Regions from separate parts of the Brochothrix sp. genome, predicted to be linked through region 2. Evidence: riboswitches for the same ligand, from Rfam matches in the RefSeq annotation. Region 2 holds a riboswitch; the other holds the start of a gene.
The links. Region 2 has a riboswitch for S-adenosylmethionine ahead of metE (5-methyltetrahydropteroyltriglutamate--homocysteine S-methyltransferase). Riboswitches for the same ligand answer to the same signal wherever they lie in the genome.
Positions count from the first base shown of each region.

Region 1: it holds a riboswitch for S-adenosylmethionine, as region 2 does, so the genes downstream of both, IKV95_RS08440 (MetQ/NlpA family ABC transporter substrate-binding protein) here and metE (5-methyltetrahydropteroyltriglutamate--homocysteine S-methyltransferase) in region 2, are expected to answer to the same signal.

Region 1 covers NZ_JAFYUW010000123.1:1,554-6,963, forward strand. The annotation lists gene tenA (thiaminase II) at 1-589, shown strand, start outside; gene IKV95_RS08430 (methionine ABC transporter permease) at 642-1,304, opposite strand; gene IKV95_RS08435 (methionine ABC transporter ATP-binding protein) at 1,297-2,319, opposite strand; gene IKV95_RS08440 (MetQ/NlpA family ABC transporter substrate-binding protein) at 2,347-3,162, opposite strand; SAM riboswitch class I at 3,245-3,356, opposite strand; gene IKV95_RS08445 (DUF2653 family protein) at 3,560-4,414, shown strand; gene IKV95_RS08450 (chromate transporter) at 4,551-5,111, shown strand; gene IKV95_RS08455 (chromate transporter) at 5,108-5,410, shown strand, end outside.
Region 2 covers NZ_JAFYUW010000042.1:671-12,130, forward strand. The annotation lists gene IKV95_RS02760 (M20/M25/M40 family metallo-hydrolase) at 1-1,121, shown strand, start outside; gene trhA (PAQR family membrane homeostasis protein TrhA) at 1,248-1,904, opposite strand; gene IKV95_RS02770 (class I SAM-dependent rRNA methyltransferase) at 1,931-3,109, opposite strand; gene IKV95_RS02775 (PTS sugar transporter subunit IIC) at 3,213-4,274, opposite strand; SAM riboswitch class I at 4,528-4,637, shown strand; gene metE (5-methyltetrahydropteroyltriglutamate--homocysteine S-methyltransferase) at 4,767-7,052, shown strand; gene IKV95_RS02785 (aminotransferase class I/II-fold pyridoxal phosphate-dependent enzyme) at 7,073-8,176, shown strand; gene IKV95_RS02790 (trans-sulfuration enzyme family protein) at 8,173-9,318, shown strand; gene IKV95_RS02795 (bifunctional homocysteine S-methyltransferase/methylenetetrahydrofolate reductase) at 9,331-11,196, shown strand; gene IKV95_RS02800 (AI-2E family transporter) at 11,340-11,460, shown strand, end outside.

The DNA.
Region 1 (5,410 bases), on a different contig from region 2:
AGCAGAAGGAACATTACCAGAAGAAGCATTTAAACGGTATTTAGTGCAGGATATGTATTATCTAAACCATTATAGTAAAATACATGCGCTAGCAGCAGTTCAAGCAGAAGAAACAGCTGTTACTCATATGTTATTGAAGCAAGCACAAGAAACAATTGCAGCAGAGATGTTAATGCACACGGAGCATGCTCGTTTATTAGGGATGTCGACAACAATACAAACTGATATTCGTCCATTACCAACAGCATATGGGTATACATCACATTTATATCGTGTGGCGATGGCAGGAAGTTTAGGGCAAACGATTGCTGGACTACTTCCTTGTTATTGGCTTTATGCAGATATTGGGTCTTATTATCGGGACAGTAAACCAGTGAACCCCTTGTATGCTAGTTGGCTGGAAAACTATGGTAGCGAGCTATTTCAGAAAGAGACTCAAGTACAAATTGATTTGTTAAATCGTTTAGCCGAACTAAGTAGTGAAGCGGAAAAGGAAAAAATGCGCGATGCATTTAAACGGGCTAAGGAGTATGAATTGGCATTTTGGGAAATGGCTTATGCCGGAGAACAATGGCCATCAGAAAAGTAAGTGAAAAAAATCGCACAGCTGACGTGTTTTACGTCTACCGTGCGATTTTTTATTAATTTTTTTTCAAACGACGAGCAATTAAGCTGCCGAGAGATTGAATAATTTGTACAATCACAATCAACAAAATTAAGGTGGCATACATCATGTTAGGTTGGAAGCGAAGATAACCGAATTGATAAGCAAGGTCACCTAAACCGCCAGCGCCTACAAAGCCAGCCATAGCAGTTGCGCCAATCAAACCGATAGTAGCAATTGTTAAACCTAAAACAATCGATGAACGGGATTCACGAACCATCACAAACCAAATGATTTTCCAAGTTGAGATACCCATGGATTGATACGCTTCAACAACACCTTTATCGACTTCTAATAACGCAGATTCAATCAAACGTGCAATATAAGGCGCACAATAGACAACTAATGGAACGATAACACCTTGGACGCCAATCGTTGTGCCAGCTACGACCTTTGTAAAAGGGAGTAGAAAGAATAGCAATATGATGAAAGGGATTGATCGAATAACGTTGATAGCAGCATTTGAAATAGCGTATGCGACAGGACTATCCGCGTAACCACCTTTACGTGTTAGTACAAGTAGAATAGCTAAAGGGACGCCGAGAATAATTGAAATCAGTAGTGAAATCACGGTCATCTGAATCGTCGCAGCTAAACCATCGAGTAAAGTGGGACCCCATTCATTAAAAAAATTAGCCATTGATTTCACCTTCTTTCTTCACAATAATTCCTTGACCACTCAGATAATTAATTGCTGCAGTTACTTTGTCTGGTTCGCCCTCTAAATGAACCAGAAGATTGCCAACGGATTCATTTTTAAATTGATCAATTCCACCAGCAATGATATTAGGTACCACTCCAAAAGTAGTTGCTACATGTGCTAATGCTGGTTTAGTTGATGAAATACCAACAAAAGTACAATGGATAAGAACGCCTTCTTCTGGTAAAGTTTGCAAAAATTTAGCAGGCAATTTGTATTTTGCCGAATCTTGAACGAATGTTTTGGTAATAGTTGAACGCGGCTGTGTAAACACATCAACGACAGGCCCTTGTTCTACAATTTGTCCATCTTGCATCACCGCAACACGATCACACAAGCGCTGAATAACACTTAATTCATGCGTGATTAAAAAGATGGTTAGGCCTAGCTCCTGGTTTATTTCTAACAATAAATCAAGGATAGACTCTGTTGTGGTGGGATCAAGTGCACTTGTTGCTTCGTCGCTTAATAAAATTTCTGGTTCATGTGAAAGGGCACGTGCAATCGCTACACGTTGTTTTTGCCCACCAGATAATTGTGCAGGAAAAGCTGACGCTCGATCACTTAAACCAACGATCTCTAAGTATTTCTTAACGCGCTGTTGGATAAGATCTTTTGATAACCCTGCGAGTTTCAATGGAATAGCCACATTATCATATACAGTTGCAGTTGTAAGTAAATTGTAACCTTGAAAAATCATTCCGATTTTTTGACGTGTTTGTTGTAAGTCATTTTTATTTAAATCATTTAGTTTGATACCGTCAACAAAAACTTCACCCTCAGTCGGTGTTTCTAATAGATTGATACAACGTATGAGAGTACTTTTACCAGCGCCACTATAACCAATCACGCCATAAATTTCACCTTTATGAACACTTAAAGAAACGTCATCTAATGCGTTGATTGTTTTTTTGCCAACTTTATAATTTTTTGTAATATTTTTTAATTCAATCATACCTTATGCCTCCAGTAATACAGTCATTTACCAAGTTGGAACAACCGAACCTTTAAATTGTTTTGCGATAAATTCTTTCACATCATCAGATTGATAATACTTTTTAAGTTTTGCGACAATAGCATCATCTTTATTTTCGGTACGAACAACAAAGTAGTTAGGATATGGGTTTTTAACTAATGGCTCGTGGTAAATAGCATTATCTTTAATGTTAAGCCCAGCACCCATTGCAAAGTTTGTATTAATAGCAGCAACAGCTACTTCACCTAATTGAGCTGGAATTTGTGCAGCGTCAAGTTCAACAATTTGCAAATCAAGTTTATTTTCAACAACATCTTTTTTAGTTGTATTTTCGCCAGCGTTTTTATCAAGTTTAATGATGCCAGCTTTTTCAAAAAGTTGTAACGCACGCAATTCATTTGCAGGATCATTAGGAACAGCGATTTTATCACCTTTTTTGAGATCTTTTAAATCTTTAAGTTTATCTGAGTAGATACCAAGTGGAAATGCTACTGTGCTGAAAGCTTCCGTTATTTTAAAATCTTTTGATTTAACTTGGTTTTTTAAAAAGGGTAAAGTTTGGAAACTATTTGCATCTAATTCCCCTTGATCTAAAGCCGTATTGGGTGTGTTGTAATCACTAAATACTTTAAGTTTCACCGTTACGCCATCTTTTTTAGCAACTTTAGCAACTTCTTGCATGATTTGCTCATGGGGTCCACCCGTTACACCGACTGTAATTGTTTTATCATCAAGTGCTTTGCTACTGTTACCACAAGCAGTTAGAGTGAAAACTGCTACTAAAATAAAGATAAAGCCTACTGATTTTTTGATGTTATGCATAATGATTTCCCCCTAGGATATGTTTTGAAAAAAGATAATAAAAAAAACTTCTCTAAAAGAGAAGTTGGCAGTGGACATACTTCTCTCATCTATCACAATCTATGAAGATTGTGTTGGATTTAGCACCTCATCAAATTAAATTGACAGGTTGCCGGGTTTCATAGGGCCAGTCCCTCCACCACTCTGGATAAGAAATTTATTTAGTTTATTAAACTTTGATAAATATGAGTATAGCTATAAAAAGATAATAAGTCAATCTCTTTCGAATATTCAGTCAATAACAATTTAAAAAAAGTTACTAACTGTGTTTTTGATGATAACGGATACATATCTTTTGAGTCAGGTATAAAAAGATGGTAAAATAAAGTCAGACACAAAGAAATAGAGGGGGAAGATTTTGAAGAAATTAATAAGTATTATGATGGCCGTTGTTATTATGATGTCACCGGTAGGGACACAAGCTATTAACTTTGTCACACCTGACCAATATAAAACAACATCCGTTACAACTGTAAGTGCAAAAATGCGTGGTGGTGGATACCGTTCGAGCAATCGTTCATATAACACTAATAGCAATCGTGTGAAGAGTAACACAAACCGAACAAATACAAATCGTGCCGCTACAAATAAAGCTGTTACAGCGAATAAAGCACAAGCTAAAAGTCGTTTTGGTGGATTCCTAGGTGGGATGATGCTCGGAGGTTTAGCAGGAATGCTCTTTGGTGGTATGCTAGCAAATATGGGGGGTTTCGGAAATATCTTGGGAATGATTATTAATGTATTAGCGATTATTATTATTATTCGTTTAGTATTTATGATTATTTCACGTATACGTCAAAATAAAAAAGCGCAAGCAACAGCTGGTGGATACTCAGATAGTCGCCAAATGGATCGTGATCAAGACGTTCAAACTAATTATCAAAATGCTATGGGTGGTGGCGCTGCGACTGCAGAAGCTGAAACTGGTATTGTTTTAGATGAAGATAACATTTCAAACGCGGTAATTGACTTCTTCTCATACGAAAAACAAATTAATATGTATGAAATGCAAGTATCATTAACTTATGATGAGCGTCAAGGCTTTGGTGCTGATGTTCTTAATAAATCGGGCAGTGTTATTCAATCACTTGACCATTTCTCATTAGTTCAAGCTATTCGTTACTGGGCAGAAAAAGAAACTGACTTAAATCCTAATATGGGGATTAAACTTAATTTCTCTGAAGATAAAGGTATTACAGCAACTTTAAGCTAAAATAAAGTAAAAGAAAACGTCTCAAATGGATGTAAATATATCCGTTTGTGGCGTTTTTTGAATTCTTTAGATTCCTTTTATTTTAACAATGACAGTGCTAGAATAGACATACGAACAACTGATAGGAGTGCGATGTATGAAACAAAAAGATACAGAGTATAAAGATTTAATGATGATTATGCTACGAACAGGAATATTAGGTTTTGGAGGAGGACCCTCCGTTATGCCGCTATTTCAACATGAGATAGTAGATAAATATAAATGGATGAGTAGTGCAGACTTTGATAACTCGCTTGCGATTGCTAATGTTCTTCCAGGCCCAATCGCAACAAAAGTGGCAGCTTACTTAGGATATGAACGGAAAAAAACTTTAGGCGCAATATGGGCAGTTTTTTGGCATCTATTACCAAGTACAATTGCAATGATTGCTTTATTATCAGCTGCAACAGTATTGAATGACTCACCAATTGTTCAAGGCGTTATCGCTGCAGTAACCCCAGTGGTTGTGGTGATGTTATTACTGATGGGTTATCGTTTTGCTAAGACGGCATATAATGGTTTGGGTATGATATTAACGCTTATAGCATGTGCAGTTGCAGGGATATTACTGTACTATATTCATCCAGCACTGGTCATTATTCTATTTACTCTATACGGTTCACAACATTACCGCTTGATTGGAGGTAAAAAGAAATGATCGTACTTTGGGAATTATTTAAGTCATTTTTCACAGCAAATATTTTTGGTTATGGTGGTGGTCCCGCATCAATCCCATTAGTGTTTCATGAAGTAGAAAAACATCAGTGGATGAGTCAAAGCGACTTTTCAAATGGAATTGCCTTAGCTAATGCTTTACCAGGTCCAATTGCCACCAAATTAGCAGTATCAGTCGGTTATCCTGTGATGGGAATACTTGGTTCAATTGTTGCGATTATCGCTACAGTATTACCTTCAGCGATTATTTTTATTGTGATCTTTAAAAAACTAGATCAATAT
Region 2 (11,460 bases):
CGCCTTTTAATGAAGAAAAGCGTCGTGAATTATTCATTAAACTCTTAAATGACAGTGGATTAGAAGATTTAACAATCGACACCGAAGGGAACACTTATGCTTATTTTAATAAAACAGATAACGCAGATACCCCTACACTGTTTTTAAGTGCGCACTTGGATAGTGTTTTTGATAACGAAACTGATGTCACTGTTACTTTCAAAGACGGCATGTATTATGGCCCTGGCATTTATGATGATGCTAGAGGCTTAGCTGTAGTAATAGCATTAACAAAAACACTTACACAATTTGATATCAAATTGGAGAGTTCTCTTATAATTGGTGCAACAGTCGGTGAAGAAGGTCCTGGTGATTTACGAGGTGCTAAACATTTCTTTAAAAAACACGACTCTATTGACGCCTTTATTTCTATTGATATCGATGTGCCTAACGAAATTATCTATCAAGCAACCGGCAGTTTACGCTACATTTATACTTTTAATGGCATGGGGGGGCATAGCTACAGCGACTTCGGTAAACCTAGCGCTGTTCATGCTGCAGCTAGAGCTGTAACATACATTGCCGACATGGTAACCCCATCAGACCCGAAAACAACATTCAATGTTGGTGTAATTAATGGTGGTACAATACCTACAGCCATTGCAGAAAAAGCAATGATATACGTAGATATGCGCTCAACAGACCCTAATGAATTAAAAAAGATAGAACTTAACATTAATGCATGCGTCCAAACTGCGATTGATGATGAAAACAATAGATGGGCAGTATCTTCAAAAAATGATGCAGCTATTACTTTTTCTGCTGAACTAAAAGGTGACCGACCTGCAGGGAAACAATCAATTTCTTCTGAGCCAGTCATAGTCGCTGAGGAAGTTGCGAGAGCCTTAGGTCTTGATCCCTTACTATCTGAACCTGCAAGCACTGATATAAATGTTCCCCTAAGCTTAGGTATACCCGCTATTGCGATTGGTGGTGGTGGAAAAGCTTATAATCAGCATTCTCTTACTGAACATTTCGATCCGACCGATTCACATCTTGGTACACAACGTGCCTTTATAACTGTTCTAGCATTATTAGGAGTTACCGGTTTAACTCAACCACTATTAAAAAAGAGACTATAAACGTTCAAATAAAAAAGTAGCAAACCTTTAATGAGGCGCTACTTTTTATTTTCATATAAAAAATGACCTCCAGAAGTTAGCTGTTACTGCTAACTTTCTGTGGTCAGTTCAATAGATTCTTTTCAGTTACACGTATAACAATACGCTAAAGTATATAAAACCCGTTCCTGCTAATACAAATAAATGCCAAATTGCATGACCAAATTTTATTTTTGGAAAACTGTAAATCACAGCTCCTACCGTAAAAGCTAGCCCGCCAATAATTAGCAATATAATACCGTCGCCTGTTATTGCTTCGTAGAGTGGTTTCATCGCAAAAACAATACCCCAACCCATTATGATATATATAACTGTCGAAAGTATACGAAATTTTTCTAAGAAGAAAATTTTATATACTATACCTAAAATAGCCATTCCCCAGATAACTCCAAATAATGACCACCCTAATGCACCACCTAGACTTATTAACGCATATGGCGTATAAGATCCGGCAATCAAGAGGTAAATAGCAGCATGATCTAAAATATTAAAGAAATACCTCACTTTAGAAGGTGGTAGGCTATGCAACATTGTTGAACAAAAGTACAAAACCATTAGTGAAACACCATAGATTGTAAAACTTACAACATGCATGGCTCCACCTTTAGAAACAGCAATTAATATTAAAAACACTAATGCTGGAATACTCAATAAGAAACCTATACCATGTGTAATAGCATTTGCAATTTCTTCTGCCAGATTGTAAGATGATACTTTTTTTGCTGTTTGTGTCGTTGTCGTCATAGTCAACCCACCCTCTTTCTATTCCTCTAAGATAATACTTTAAGAATAACTACTTTTAAATAAGCACTTTCTGGATAACCTTTAATAGAAGCAAAATCCACTGGTTGCTCAAAAGTTGTTTCTACATGATACTTACGACCCTGTTTGGCAAACGAATTTTTGATTGTTTTGTTGAAATCAGACATCGTAATTCCACTGTGATTAGTTGAAGCAACAACATACCCATTAACTGCTGTAATATTGATTGCCTGTTCTAGCAAAGTACCATAATCTTTAGTTGCACTAAACGTTACTTTTTTTGTTTTTGCGAAACTTGGCGGATCTAAAATAACCAAATCAAATTCCAGTTCTTTACGAGTTGCGTATTTAAAGTAGTGGAAAACATCTTCAACCATGATTGTGTGATCCTGAGGGTTAAGATTATTAACTTCAAATTGTTCAGCTGTTTTAGCACGACTTCTGTTAGCAACATCAACACTTGTTGTATGTATAGCACCACCCATTGCAGCTGCAACAGAGAAAGCACCAGTATATGAGAACGTATTAAGAACGCGCTTGCCAGCAGATAATTCTTCCATAATATAACGTCGTACATCACGTTGGTCAAGGAAAATACCCGTCATAGCACCATCATTTAAATACGTCGCAAAGTTAATATTGCTCTCTTTTATAATTAGTGGTTCAGGAGCTATCTCACCTTTGACAAAATTATCATCATCAACGAATTGACCATTTTCACCAAAACGTCGTTTAGCGTAGATACCTTTATATGAAATAACTTTTTCAAACGCAGAATAAATTGTATCTGAATGTAGAAAGAGTCCTTCACTATACCAACTAAATAAAGCAAAGCCATCGTACCAATCAATTGTTAAACCACCAATGCCATCACTAATACCATTAAAGACACGGAAAGCTGTCGTTTCTTCAGATTTGAATAACATTTCTCTTTTATCTACTGCTGCTCTAACTTTGCCTAAAATAAAAGCATAATCGAATACTTGGTTCTGTTTATTAGATATAACCCAACCGATACCTTTATTTTGCTTACCTACAAGCGCAGTTGCGACATAATGTTTTTTTTCATCCATTAATTCTACAACAGCACCTTCTTCTTTAGGTACTTTGTTATAGAACATTTCTTTCGTTAACAATGGTGTTCCACTGTTAATATTACTCACTGCCCATTTCTTAATTTCATACATTAACGCATTCCGTCCTTTTTTTTATTGACTTATAGCTATCATACCCTAAATACACATAGAACACTAGCAAGTTAACAAAAATGAAAAGGACTAAACACCTTTATTACATGACCTCCATCTTAAGATCTTTACGGTTAACCCACTTCAATTTCAACATCACTTGATGAACAATAAATGTAATAATAGCTGGAAGTACAATCCCCATTAATAGATAGACAAAGAAATCATTATTACCTTGTTTCCCCCAAATAGCTATTGGAGCAATCAATGAGTTTAAACCCAGACCCGCTAACTCATAGCTCGTCTTAAAATGAAAGACGGTTGTCGCTATAGGTGCACAAATAATAGAGGCCAAAAATGGACCAGCTACTAGTTGTGGATGTTTGATAAGATTTGGAAATTGTACTTTTGGAGTAATTAATCCTTGTGCAAGATTACCACCTAAATCATTTTGTCGGAAAGACATTACCGTAAATCCAACAAATTGTGCTGTACAACCTATCAATGCAGCAGCTGATGATACTGGGTCTAATTGTAATGCAATTGCCAGTGCTGCTGAAGATGCTGGCGTCATTAACAAAATACTCCAGACTAACGCTATAACACTTGAACCAAATAGTGGAGACACAGTAATTGATTGTGCCATAAAACCACTTAAATCGACTAAAAGTGGTGTAGTTACTGCTGCTAGACCTAATCCGGCTACGCCCCCCACAACAACTGCAACAAAAGGAATAAATACCATATCTAAAATCGTTTTACCTGTTAACCATAAACCCACTAACGTTGCAATTATCCCTGCTAAAACTGCTGATATTGGTTGCCCTGAGACGAAGACCAAACCTACTCCACCTGTTGCAGCATTGGCACCTTCCACAAAATGTACGGCAGCACCACCTACTGTTGCTGCAATCATTGAACTAAATACCACTAATGTATTTCCCTTAAGTTGATAAGCGATTGCCACACCAAATGCTGGTGCTAATAGTGACTTAGCGATTGTTCCGATACCAATAAAAGCTGGCCAATTAAGAAAACCACCTATCGTTTCAATTAATAAACCAATTCCTAACATTACTAAAACAGCGTTAGCTACTCCCGCCGATACACGATAAACATAATCGATAAAACGCATATTTTCTTCTTTCATTGTTTCTGTTTTCATAAAAAACACTCTCCCTTTAAATGAATTATCTGACAATTCCGATAATATGCTTTTTAGTATACTCCTATTTGCATTAGTAATATAGACCTTTTTACAATTGGAAACACTTACATTGATATCACTTTTTTATGATTGCCTTATTACTAATCTATTTTTAATATTGGTAACATTTAGAATATTCTAAATTCTTGTTGACTTCTGAAAATAACAAGTGTAATATCAGTATCAATAACATTCACAAATTCATATACAACTCTTATTACGAGTGGTTGAGGGACTGGCCCTATGACACCCGGCAACCTTTCATTTCGATGAAAAGGTGCTAAATCCTGCAAGGAATCTTTTTTCCTTGAAAAATGAGAGAAATCGAGCACATCATTTATTGCAGCTACGATTCGCCTCTCTATAGTTTTTTATAGAGAGGCTTTTCTTTTGGGACGGGGTTTGTTAATTGAAGTGAGGTTATCATTATAAATTGGAGAGGAATTGATCATTATGACAGTCAAAAGTTCAAGTTTAGGATACCCACGTTTAGGAGAAAAAAGAGAATGGAAGCGCGCGTTAGAAAGCTATTGGAATGATGGTTCATCGAAAGAAGAGTTACTTGCAACAACTAAAGAATTGCGTTTAGCAAGTTTACAAAAACAGGCGGATGCAGGTATTGATAAAATTCCATCGGGAGATTTTTCACTATATGATCATGTTTTAGATACTTCAGTGACATTGGGAATTGTTCCTGAACGTTTCAAATATACAGATGGTGAAGTTCCATTAGAAACTTACTTTGCAATTGCCCGTGGTAACAAAGATGCCGTGGCTTCTGAAATGACTAAATGGTTCAATACAAATTATCATTACATCGTACCTGAATTAGACAATGCAAGACCTCAATTAACTTTTAATCGCCCCTTATTTTATTATAACGAAGCAAAAAATGAGTTAGGTTTAGAAACTAAACCCGTTATACTTGGCCCCATTTCATACTTAAAACTTGCAAAAGGTTATGAAGAAGATCAATTTGAAACACTGCTTACTGCTCTTATTCCTGTCTATGTACAGATTTTCGCTGAATTAGAAGCTGCTGGTGTTCAAACAGTTCAATTAGACGAGCCTTATTTAGTGCTTCTTACAGATAAAAAAGAATTGAACTATTACAAAAAATCTATCGCTGCTTTCAAAGAGGCTGCCCCATCAATTCAATTGATTTTACAAACATATTTCGAACGCTTAGATCATTACGAAGCGATATTAGAATTACCAGCAGACGGTTTTGGGATTGATTTTGTGGCAGATCACGGTGATAACTTACGTTCACTTTTACAATTTGGTTTCCCAGAAGATAAGATATTAGCTGCTGGAATTATTGATGGACGTAATGTATGGCGTTCTAATCTTAAAGATAAATTAGCCTTACTGACTTTAATTCAAGCAAACGTTCCTGCTGAACGACTTATTATTCAACCTTCATCATCACTATTACATGTACCAATTACAGTCGCACATGAAACCACCTTCGAAAAAACATTAGTAAACGGCTTAGCTTTTGCTGATGAAAAATTACATGAAATTGTTCTATTAACAAAGGCTGTTCGTGATGGTGTATCATCTATTCAAACAGAATTGGATGATAGTTTTGAAAAATACACAGCGTTACAAAAAGCTGACTTTAGAAATAACCAAACGGTTGAAGCTGAATTAACTAGCATCCAAGGTGAAGAAGTTAATCGTGCGCTTCCTTACGCTGAAAGAATTTTATTACAACATGAAGCACTTAATTTGCCACTATTACCTACAACTTCAATTGGTAGTTTCCCGCAATCAGCTGTTGTCCGTCAAAAACGTGCGGCTTGGAAAAAAGGTAATCTCACAGAAGCTGACTACCGTTCATTCATTAAAGAAGAAACTGAACGTTGGATTGATATTCAAGAAGGTCTTGATTTAGATGTTTTAGTTCATGGTGAATTTGAACGTACTGACATGGTTGAATACTTTGGTCAACAATTAAGCGGCTTCCAAGCAAGTACATTTGGTTGGGTACAATCATATGGTTCTCGCGCAGTGCGTCCACCACTCATCTTTGGTGACATTGCCTTCGAAAAAGAAATGACTGTTGAAGAAACCGTTTATGCACAATCCCTAACTGAGAAACCAGTCAAAGGAATGTTAACAGCTCCTATCACAATTTTAAACTGGTCTTTTGTTCGTGATGACATCACGGTAGATAAAGTTGCCAACCAAATTGGTTTAGCATTACGTAAAGAAGTACTCGCATTAGAAAAAGCTGGTATTGGTATCATCCAAATCGATGAGCCTGCTTTAAGAGAAGGGTTACCTTTGAAAGAAGAACGATGGAAAAAGTATTTAGATGCTTCTGTTTATGCTTTTAAATTAACTACTGCTGGTGTTAAAAACGAAACACAGATTCATACACATATGTGTTACGCCGAATTTGACGACATCATTGATACTATCTCAGCCCTAGATGCAGATGTTATTTCAATTGAAACATCACGAAGTCATGGTGATATCATCGAAGCATTTGAAGTCCACACTTATGACAAAGAAATCGGGTTAGGTGTTTATGATATTCATAGCCCTCGGGTTCCTACTGCGGAAGAAATCAAACAAAATATCTCTCGTGCATTGCAAGTGTTTCCACCTGAACAATTCTGGATTAACCCTGACTGTGGTCTTAAAACACGTCATGAATCTGAAACAATCGATGCGTTAAAAACAATGGTCGATGTTACAAAAGAAATTAGAAAAGCCTATAACTAATACTCACGGAGGCGATATCAATGGGACATCACATCGACACTTTTTTAGCTCAGATTGGTAACAGAAATGACGAAAAAACAGGTGCAATTACAACACCGATTTACTTATCTTCAACATATGCCCATCCTGCATTAGGAGAATCAACGGGCTTTGATTATACAAGGACTGCGAACCCCACACGTTCTGTTGTTGAGGAAGCTTTAGCTAAACTGGAGGGCGGCTCATTTGCCGTCGCTACTAGTTCTGGCATGGCAGCTATTCAACTCGTTATGTCATTGTTTAAAACAGGCGATCATATCATCACTTCACATCACTCTTATGGTGGTAGTTTACGCTATTTTGATTTATTAACAGCTCAACAAGGTATAACCTTTAGCTTTTGGGATGATTTGAACAGTGATATATCTGCATTGATTACTCCTGAAACGAAAGCAATTTGGATTGAAACACCCACCAACCCTTTAATGTTGGAATTAGACATCGCAACGATTGCTAAAATTGCGCATAAACATGATATCTTAGTTTGTGTCGATAACACATTTTATACACCACTATTACAACAACCGCTTCAACTTGGGGCAGATATCGTTGTTCATAGCGCAACTAAATATTTATCCGGGCATAACGATGTCCTAGCGGGGGCTGTCATTTGTAATGACGATGCCTTAGCGAAAACACTAGGCGCTAACCTCAATACAACAGGTGCTACACTGGCACCTTTTGATTGTTTTTTACTCATCCGTGGACTCAAAACATTAGCTTTAAGAATGGCAAAACATCAAGAAAATGCTCAGGCTTTATTCAACTATCTAAGTACTCACCCTAGCATCGAACAAGTCTACTATCCTGGCCAAGGGGGCATGCTTAGTTTTGCAATTAAAGATGCCTCAAAAGTTGGGCCATTGCTTTCATCCTTAACTGTTTTTAGTTTTGCAGAAAGTCTTGGGAGTGTGGAAAGTCTTATTACCTATCCATTAACGCAAACACATGTGGATATGTCTGCTGAAGATTTAGCAATTTGTGGGATTGATGAACATCTTTTACGCTTATCTGTGGGTATCGAGGATAGCGCTGACTTAATTGCTGATTTAAAGCAAGCACTTGAAAGTGAGGAATTGTTATGACAGATTCAATCCAAACACAATTAATTCAAGCAACAACACAAATTGATCCAACTACAGGTGCTATCGTCGCTCCGGTTCACCATACAAGTACCTATCATCAAACAAGTGTTTCTGAATTTGGCAAATTTGATTACAGCCGTTCTGGTAACCCTACACGCGAATTATTAGAGACTGCAATCGCTGAACTTGAACACGGCACTCGTGGCTTTGCTTTTTCATCAGGTATGGCGGCTATTTCAGCAGCTTTATTAACGCTATCTCATGGTGACCATCTTGTCATTGCTCAAGATGTTTATGGTGGAACGTTCCGTTTTGTAACACAACATTTACCACGTTACGGGATCACTGCTACTTTTGTTGATCCTCAAGACTTGGATGCTGTTGTTGCCGCTTTTACACCACATACAAAAGTTCTCTATCTCGAAACGCCTTCAAATCCAACACTTTCAGTGACTGATATCTCTGCAGCAGCAGAATTAGCGCATCAACATAAAGTGAAGGTTTTTGTTGATAATACTTTTATGACACCCTATTTACAACAACCCTTATTATTGGGCGCTGATTTAGTTGTACATAGCGCAACTAAGTTTTTAGGCGGGCATAGCGATTTATTAGCTGGATTAGTTGTTACTAATGAAGCAAAACTTGGCGAACAAGTTTATAATGTCCAAAATTCATTTGGTGCAGTGTTAAGTCCTGCCGATTCTTGGCTCTTATTAAGAGGTATCAAAACACTGGGTGCACGTCTTGATGTTGAAACCGCTTCTGCTGAAAAAATAGCAAATTATCTCATCTCTCATAAAAAAGTAACTCATGTGTATTATCCGGGCCTAGCAACACACCCGCTCTCTCACATTCATTTAACGCAATCGAAAAATGGCGGTGCAATCGTCTCATTTGATATTGGCGGAGAGGAACAAGTGAAGATACTCCATCGCCACTTGCGACTCCCTGTATTTTCAGTCAGCCTGGGTGGTGTGGAAAGCATTCTCTCTTATCCAAGAACGATGTCACATGCAGCGATGTCCACTACAGATCGTGAAGAACGCGGTATTACTGACGGCTTATTACGTTTATCAGTCGGCCTCGAAAACGTTGAAGACTTAATTGCTGATCTAGATAATGCCTTATCCTATCTTTAAGGAGCTTAAACCATGACAAATTTACGCGATTCACTAAAAAATAATGTTTTAATTGCTGATGGTGCAATCGGTACTTTATTAAAACAACATGATCACACACATGGTCATGGCCCCTCTATTGATGCTCTCAACTTATCACAGCCTGACCAAATTCGTGACTATCATTTAGCATACTTGCGAGCTGGAGCTGATGTTATTCAAACAAATACCTATGGCGCAAATACTTTAAAGTTAGCTCGTTATGGTCTGGAAAAAGACATTGTAGCAATTAATCAAGCAGGCGTTCGCCTCGCTAAAGAAGCCATTAAAATACACGGGCGTGGTTTCTTACTTGGAAATATCGGGGGCATTAATGCCGAATATGTACCTGTCCACTTACGTTCAACATCACTCGATGATATTCAAAAAGTTTTCAGGGAACAACTTTATCTTTTATTACTTGAAGGTGTAGATGGGTTATTACTTGAAACATACTATGATCTTGAAGAGTTAAAAACGGTATTAAAAATCGCACGTGAAGTGACTGATATTCCCATCATCGCTAATGTATCTATTCATGAGGTCGGGATTTTACAGGATGGGACTCGTCTTGATATTGCCCTACAAGAATTGGCTGATTTAGGAGCTGACGTTGTTGGTGTTAACTGTCAATTAGGTCCTTATCATATGATTAAAGCTTTAGAAGGTGTTCCTTTACTCACTAATGCCTCACTCGCAGTTTATCCGAATGCTAGTTTACCCACTGTCGAAGATGGTGAAATCATTTACCAAACTGAGCCGAGCTATTTCAAAAAATATGCCGAACGCTTTCGCTTACAAGGTGCCCATTTAATTGGTGGCTGTTGTGGCACTACACCTGCTCACATTGCTAACCTGCGTAAAGGCCTTGAGTCTACAACACCAGTTGATACAAAAGTAGTCATTCCATTGCCTGATGAAGTCGTTTTTACCAAACCAAAAAAATTCAGAGGAAAACGTTTGGTTGATAAAGTCCTGACAGAAACAACTGTTTTAGTCGAACTTGATCCTCCGCGTACCCTTAATACTGAGACTTTTTTTAAAGGCGTACAAGCTCTTTATAATCAAGGAACTGATGCTGTTACTATTTCGGATAATTCGTTAGCTTCCCCACGTATTAGCAATTTAGCATTAGCGGCTTTAATTAAAGAACGATACAACCACAGTCCTTTAATACACATTACTACCCGTGATCATAACTTAGTTGGATTACATGCTCACGTTATGGGGCTGCATAAACTTGGCATCCATGATTTATTAGCAATTACAGGTGACCCTACAAAAGTTGGGGATTTCCCCGGTGCTTCGTCTGTCTTTGATTTACGTAGTGTTGAATTGGTACAACTTATCAAGCGCTATAATGATGGTTTATCCTATTCTGGTAAATCGTTGGGTGAAAAAGGCAATTTTAATGTGGCGGCGGCTTTTAATCCTAATATAAAAAAATTACAACAAGCTTATAAAATCATCCAACGTAAAATTGATTATGGCGCAGATTATTTCATTACTCAACCTGTTTATGATGTTGAAACAGTCCATCAATTAGCCGATATGCTAAATGAACACAACATTACAACACCCTTTTTCATTGGCGTTATGCCACTTCTATCTAGTCGTAATGCAGAATTTCTTCATAACGAAGTCCCAGGTATTCGCTTGTCGGATGAGGTCAGAGACCGTATGAAACAAGCTGATGTTGATAATCGTAGTTTAGAAGTTGGTTTGGAAATTTCAAAAGAAATTATTGATGCTATTTTAGAAAGATTTAATGGCATTTATATTATCACACCCTTCCAACGCTATGAAATAAGTCTGGAATTGTTGCATTATGCAAAAAAAACGGCACCCATCTTAAAATAATTACTTAACACGCCATTCTATATTGAATGGCGTCTTGTTTTCGTTTATAGTAAACAAAGTAAGGGAATAATTAAGGGTAAGAACACCTATTTTTAATTATATTCACTCTACATAAATTGATTAACAACTAAGGGGGAGACAACATGAAACAAACGCAAAAAACATCATTCAAAGAAGCCTTTTTAAACAATCGTTATGTCATCGGTTTAATTGTTTCATTGCTTCTAATTCTTAACATCATTGGTTTAACAAAAATATCATTTA